Regions from separate parts of the Roseburia intestinalis L1-82 genome, predicted to be linked through region 1. Evidence: a T-box and tRNA genes for the amino acid it is inferred to sense, from the RefSeq annotation. Region 1 holds a T-box; the other holds one or more tRNA genes.
The links. The T-box of region 1 lies ahead of tyrS (tyrosine--tRNA ligase). A T-box ahead of a tRNA ligase gene usually reads a tRNA of that ligase, here a tRNA-Tyr.
Positions count from the first base shown of each region.

Region 2: it encodes a tRNA-Tyr, which carries the amino acid that the T-box ahead of tyrS (tyrosine--tRNA ligase) is inferred to sense. The anticodon was not compared.

Region 1 is NZ_LR027880.1:54,213-57,632, forward strand. It holds gene RIL182_RS00265 (alpha/beta hydrolase) at 1-726, shown strand, start outside; gene tyrS (tyrosine--tRNA ligase) at 731-1,957, opposite strand; T-box leader at 2,008-2,266, opposite strand; gene RIL182_RS00275 (RNA polymerase sigma factor) at 2,537-3,025, shown strand; gene RIL182_RS00280 (DUF4367 domain-containing protein) at 3,028-3,420, shown strand, end outside.
Region 2 is NZ_LR027880.1:3,688,878-3,692,297, reverse strand. It holds gene RIL182_RS17330 (glycoside hydrolase family 13 protein) at 1-940, shown strand, start outside; tRNA gene RIL182_RS17325 (tRNA-Tyr) at 1,047-1,128, shown strand; tRNA gene RIL182_RS17320 (tRNA-Leu) at 1,213-1,296, shown strand; gene RIL182_RS17315 (methyl-accepting chemotaxis protein) at 1,482-3,170, shown strand; gene RIL182_RS17310 (cation-translocating P-type ATPase) at 3,269-3,420, shown strand, end outside.

The DNA of each region.
Region 1 (3,420 bases):
GAGAAACGTCCGATGATGCTCATCTGTCCGGGAGGCGGTTACGAGCACACGTCTGACCGGGAAGCAGAGCCGCTCGCCATGCATTTTCTGAGTATTGGCTATCATGTGGCAGTGCTGCGCTATTCGGTGGCACCGGCAGTTTATCCGACGGCCCTGTTAGAGGCAACGGCGTCCATGAAGCTGATTCATGAACATGCGAAGGAGTGGTATGTGGACACAGATAAGATCGTGGTGCAGGGATCTTCTGCAGGCGGACACCTTGCAGCATGCCTTGCGATGTTCTGGCATACAAAGTGGCTGGCAGAGATGGCGGGTGTAACAAACGATATATTAAAACCTGCAGCAATGCTTTTAAATTACCCGGTTATTACTTCCGGAGAATATGCACACCGGGGATCTTTTAAACAGCTTCTCGGCGGCAATGAGACAGAAGAAATGTTAGAATTGCTTTCTCTTGAAAAACAGGTGACAGAGTATACACCGCCGGCATTTATCTGGCATACTTACACAGATCAGTCAGTCCCGGTGCAAAATTCCCTGCTTTTGATCGAGGCAATGAAAAAATATGAGATACCGGTGGAATTTCATATGTATCCGGTCGGGAAACATGGACTCAGTACCTGCAGCAGGCTCACAGCAATGCGGGATGGTACAGGAATCCAGCAGGAGTGCGGGAGCTGGCTTCTTTTGGCAAAGAGGTGGCTGATCGCACTCCGGGATGAGTAAAAAATTATTTTAAAACAATCTTTACAAATTTCTTTTTACCACGTTTTACGACAAGTCCGTCAGCACCGAAAGCGTCAGCTCCGTAAGTGGTCTGGATATCAGTTACTTTTTCGTCAGCAACGGATACACCGCCCTGCTGTACGGCACGTCTTGCGTCGGAGCGGGATGGAGCAAGCTCAGCTTTTACTAAGAGAGCAAGGATATCTAAATCGCCGTCTGCAAAGTCAGCAGCAGTCAGCTCTAAGGTCGGCATGTGGGCAGAGTCGCCACCGCCCGCGAATAAAGCGTGGGATGCTTCTTTTGCTTTGTTTGCTTCTTCCTCGCCGTGAACCAGTTTGGTCAGCTCGAAGGCAAGAATCTCTTTTGCCTGGTTTAACTGTGCGCCTTCCCAGCTTTCCATTGCGTCGATCTCCTCTAATGGAAGGAAAGTCAGCATACGGATGCATTTTAATACGTCCGCATCAGAGACGTTTCTCCAGTACTGGAAGAAGTCGAATGGGGAAGTCTTGTTCGGATCAAGCCATACAGCACCGGACTGTGTTTTACCCATTTTTTTGCCTTCGGAATTTAAAAGAAGGTTGATGGTCATCGCGTAAGCGTCTTTTCCGAGTTTTCTACGGATCAGCTCGGTACCGCCTAACATGTTGCTCCACTGGTCATCACCGCCGAACTCCATGTTACAGCCGTATTTCTGGTATAAGGTGTAGAAGTCGTAGCTCTGCATGATCATGTAGTTAAACTCTAAGAAACTTAACCCTTTTTCCATACGCTGTTTGTAGCATTCTGCGGTCAGCATACGGTTAACGGAGAAATGAGCGCCGACTTCACGCAGTACGTCAATGTAATTTAAGTCCATCAGCCAGTCTGCGTTGTTTACCATAAGTGCTTTTCCATCGGAAAAATCGATGAAACGGCTCATCTGTTTCTTGAAGCAGTCACAGTTGTGCTGGATCGTCTCCGGTGTCATCATCTGGCGCATGTCGGTACGGCCGGATGGATCCCCGATCATGGCAGTTCCGCCGCCGATTAAGGCGATTGGTTTGTTGCCTGCCATCTGGAGACGTTTCATTAAGCATAATGCCATGAAGTGTCCTACATGAAGGCTGTCTGCGGTCGGGTCAAAACCAATGTAAAAAGTAGCTTTTCCGTTGTTGATCAGATCTTTGATCTCTGCTTCGTCAGTTACCTGGGCGATCAGGCCTCTGGCAACTAATTCATCGTATAATGTCATAATTATAAATCCTCCTGAAAATAAAATTGCATTAAAAAATCCCCGTCCCTAAAAAGGACGAGGAAAAAACTCGTGTTACCACCTTTGTTCGCAGGCAATTCACATTGTCTGCCTCATCGAGTGTCCGACAACACTCAGGCGCTTGTAACGTGCGCCGCTACGTCACAGCCTACTATCGCATCCTTAGAAATACGAATTTGGTGTGAAGCTCGGGGATGTATTCGAAATAAGTTTTCCGTGCACCTCTCATCGACCGGTTGCTTTCTGTCCGTTCCGCTTATTTTTACTTCTTCCCGTCAAAGCTGTTGTTCTGCTTCAATTAACGCCATTATAGACGCGGTGCGTCGGATTTGTCAAGAAAATATTTTTTTAAAGACTGCGACCTTTTATCTTTTTCATGCGTCTAATCTATGTAAAGGTTCAGTGGTCAGAATGTTGCCACGGAATCATGCAAAGAGCATGAAAACATTGTATACTCAGAGGTAAAAAACGACATGGGATATGCAATGACATGCCTTCTATGAGCTCAGAAGAAACAACAGAATATACAGGATATTTAAGCCGGCGGAAAGGAAAGTTATGAAAAAAGAAGAATTGGGAGAGCTGATCATCGCATCCGAGGATATGATGTATCATGTGGCAAAAACGCTTCTGTACCGTGATGCGGACTGCGCAGATGCGATCCAGGAGACGATCGTGAAAGCATTTTCCAAACTGCATACATTAAAATCGGATGTCTATGCGAAGACATGGCTGACAAGGATTCTCATCAATGAATGTTATACCGTGATGAGGAAAGAGAAGAAAGTGGTGTCGCTTGAGGATTATCAGATGGAGGAGCGTGCGGCAGAGACAAAAGATTATTCGGAATTATATGAGGCGATCAGCCGTCTGTCAGAGGATGCGAGGCTTTCTGTCACACTGTATTACATGGAGGGGTACAGTGTGCGGGAGATAGCGGGGATCTTAGGTGTGACAGAGAGCGCCGTAAAGAACCGTCTGTCGCGTGCGAGGGCGAAACTGAAAAACGAATTGGAACAGGAAAACAGTTACGGAATGGAGAGTTGAGTATGAATATTGAAAATATGGAACAGGAATTTCCGAAAATGCCACAGAGCATGCGGGACATGATAGAAAAAGAAGTGGAAAAACAGGTAAAAGTGACACCGCAGAGAGGTTATTTTTCCCTGAAAAAAGCGGTAGTGGCGTCACTGGCGGCAACGTTTGTACTTGGAACGACGATTTTTGCGGGTACAAAATTATATCGCATGAGCAGCAGTCCGCAGGGTAATTACGGTATGACGACTAAAATTGAAAAAACGGATGCGACAGAAAATACAGAAAAAATAGATCCGGCACCGCAGCTTGCAATGAAATTATCTTATCTGCCGGATGGAATGACAGAGACGGAAGAAGGAAAATACAGCTATGAACAGACACCGGGGCAGGGAGGTATCTCGATT
Region 2 (3,420 bases), 860 kb from region 1:
GGCAAACCCGGATGCAATTATTTTAGCAGAGCATTACGGTGACCCGAAGGAATGGCTCCAGAAAGGTGACCAGTGGGATACCGTTATGAACTATGATGCATTCATGGAGCCGCTGACCTGGTTTTTGACCGGTATGGAAAAACACAGCGATGAGGCAAAACCACAGTTAAAGGGAAGCGTGAAAGATTTTGAAGACTCCATGCGTCATTATATGGCAAGTTTCCAGACATCGCAGCTTTTGTGTGCCATGAATGAGCTTTCAAATCATGATCATTCCAGATTCATGACAAGAACTAACGAAAAAGTGGGACGTGCAGCAACACTTGGCACGGCAGCTGCTGAGGAAGGAATTAAACCGGCGGTGTTTCGTGAGGCAGTGGTTGTCCAGATGACATGGCCGGGTGCACCTACCATTTATTATGGTGATGAGGCAGGGCTCTGCGGATTTACAGACCCGGATAACAGACGTACCTATCCATGGGGGAAAGAGGACATTGTCCTGATCGATTTTCATCGTGATATTATCCGCATTCATAAAGAACATGAAGCACTCCGCACCGGTTCCCTTATGTTTTTAAAAGGAGACGATAATCTCCGAGGAGACGATAATCTCCGAGGAGACGATAATCTCCGAGGAGACAATAATCTCCGAGGAGATGATAATCTCCGAGGAGATGATAATCTCCTTTGTTACGCGAGATTTAACCGCAGGGAGCAGTTTGTTGTCCTTGTGAATAATAAGGAACAGGAACGTGATGTGGAACTTGAAGTATGGCAGTGCGGAATACCGAAAAAAGCAGTGTTAGAGCGTGTGATCATTTCAAATGAGACGGGCTATTCACTGATGCCAAAACAGTATGAAGTTGCGGATGGAGTACTCAAAATAAGCCTGCAGAAATATTCCGCAGTTATTTTGATGTATGACAGATCAGAAAATTAGTTTTCAGGTTTTAAGGTATGGCTTTCGGACAAAAAATACTTGCATAATAGAAGCTGCTATGCTATAATCTTTTCTTGTCAGAGCGCATTTTGCGTATCTGATAAATGGGCAGATTCCCGAGTGGCCAAAGGGGACAGACTGTAAATCTGCTGCAATTTGCTTCGGTGGTTCGAATCCACCTCTGCCCATTGTGTATTGTCCGGTAGGAAGGCATTTTTAAGTAGCTCGTGAGTGAAAGCCTTTGAACATAGGAAGCAGTACATATGGAAAATGCCGGCGTGGCGGAACTGGCAGACGCGCAGGACTTAAAATCCTGTTGTAGAAATACAGTACCGGTTCGATTCCGGTCGCCGGCATTATAGAGATTCTTCTAAAGAGAGATCCTGTTAACAGGGTCTTATTTTAATTCATTAAAAATTATAATAAGTAATTTTGAAATTTTAATGAAAACAAAATGCATTTCAAATAAAATTGTGCTATAATTCTGAAAAACACTAAGAAGGGGAAACCGTGTTCAAATTTGATACGGAAGAAAGGTACGATGAAACAGGAAAAAGTAACATTCATTCATTCAATTTCAGCGAAAATTACTTTGCTGGCGGTTTTTATTGTTGTTGTGTCTCTTGTAGGGAGTGTGATCAATGCCAGTTCAAAATCGAGGAAAGTTGTTGAAAACGTAAATTCAAATTATATTCTGAGTCTTGCAGAGATGGGAGCACAGACGATCGGGAATATTCCGGCAGATATTGCAACAGATGAAGAATATTCGAAAATCATAAGTGAGATCAACATGACAGGAGTAGAGAGTGCATATGCATATCTGGTATCAGAAGATGGTACGATGATCTATCATCCGACCGCAGATAAGATTGGGCAGCCAGTTGAAAACACTGTGGTTAAAGAGGTGGTATCACAGCTTGCGTCCGGAACTGTTCCGGAGGATGCTGTTGTTGAATATGAATTTAATGGCGGAATCAAGTATGCCGGATATGCGCTGACACCAGACCATATGATCGTGGTTGTAACTGCTGACAAAGATGAGATTGTAAAACCGGTTAATCAGATGATCTGGTTTATGAGTATAACAGCAGGAATTACACTTGTTGTCTGTGTGATTATTGGATATCTGTTAAGCCGCTTCATCTGTACACCACTGGAACATCTGACAGAGATTATCAAAAATACTGCAGATCTGAATTTCAGTCATAATGCAAAGAGTGACGGTTTATGTAAAAGAACAGACGAAACCGGTTTTATGGCGCGGGAACTCCGTGCTATGAGAAGAAATCTGCGTGAAATGGTTGCAAATATTGACACAGCAAGCCAGCAGATTACCGGAAATGTAGATGGATTAAAACAGGTAACTGAGACGGTGGATCACATGTGCTCAGATAACTCCGCAACCAGCCAGCAGCTTGCAGCGGGTATGCAGGAGACTGCAGCAACGACTGTAAATATCAATGAAAATGTCGGCACCATGAAAGAGGAAGCTGACAGACTTACAGAAATGGCTGAAAAAGGTGCAGATGTTTCCAATGAGGTTATGGACAGAGCAAAGAATCTGTGTAATAAGACAGTAACTGCAAGTAACCGTACCATGGAAATGTATACGAATGTGAAAGAAAAATCCGAAAAGGCGATCGAGGGATCAAAGGCAGTTGAAAAGATCAATGAGCTGACTAACACCATTATGGAAATTTCTTCCCAGACCGGACTTTTAGCATTGAATGCAAGTATTGAGGCTGCGAGAGCCGGAGAAGCAGGACGTGGATTTGCAGTTGTTGCAACAGAGATCGGAAGTCTTGCAGACCAGACCTCAAAAGCAATCGCAGATATCGGTAATATTGTAAAGGCTGTCAATGAAGCAGTTGGTAATATGACAGAGTGCTTAAGTGAGACAACCGGATTTTTGGAGACGACCGTACTTGAAGATTATAAAGAATTTGAACAGGTAGGTGCCCAGTATCAGGATGATGCAGATGTATTCAAGTCCAACATGAATCAGGTAAAAGATTCTATGCTGCAGCTCTCGGATTTGATCGAGTCGATCGCACAGGCATTAAGCGGTATCAACGATACTGTGGGAGAAGCAGCAGTCGGTGTATCCGATATTGCGTCAAAGACAAGCGGTATGGTGGAGAAAACAGGTGCTACACATGATATGGTATCTGAGTGTTACTCCTGTGCAGACGAGCTCCGTGAGATCGTTGGCAAATTTGTTTTAAGATAGGCGAATCCGTTGTCATGAATTATGGCCTGTCCTCATAAGATGTGGTAATCACAGATTATGAGGGCAGGCTTTTTTGAATTCATAGGAAATTATGTCCTATGAATTCAAAAGCCCTCCGCCGGGATATCTGTGTGAAAGTATGCGGTAGGGAGGCTATGATGCAGGAGAAGTCAAAGGAACAGGGAAATGGGCAGAAGCGGGGATACAACCTGTTGGATAAGGAAGAACAGAAATCGATGCTGTCGTGTTT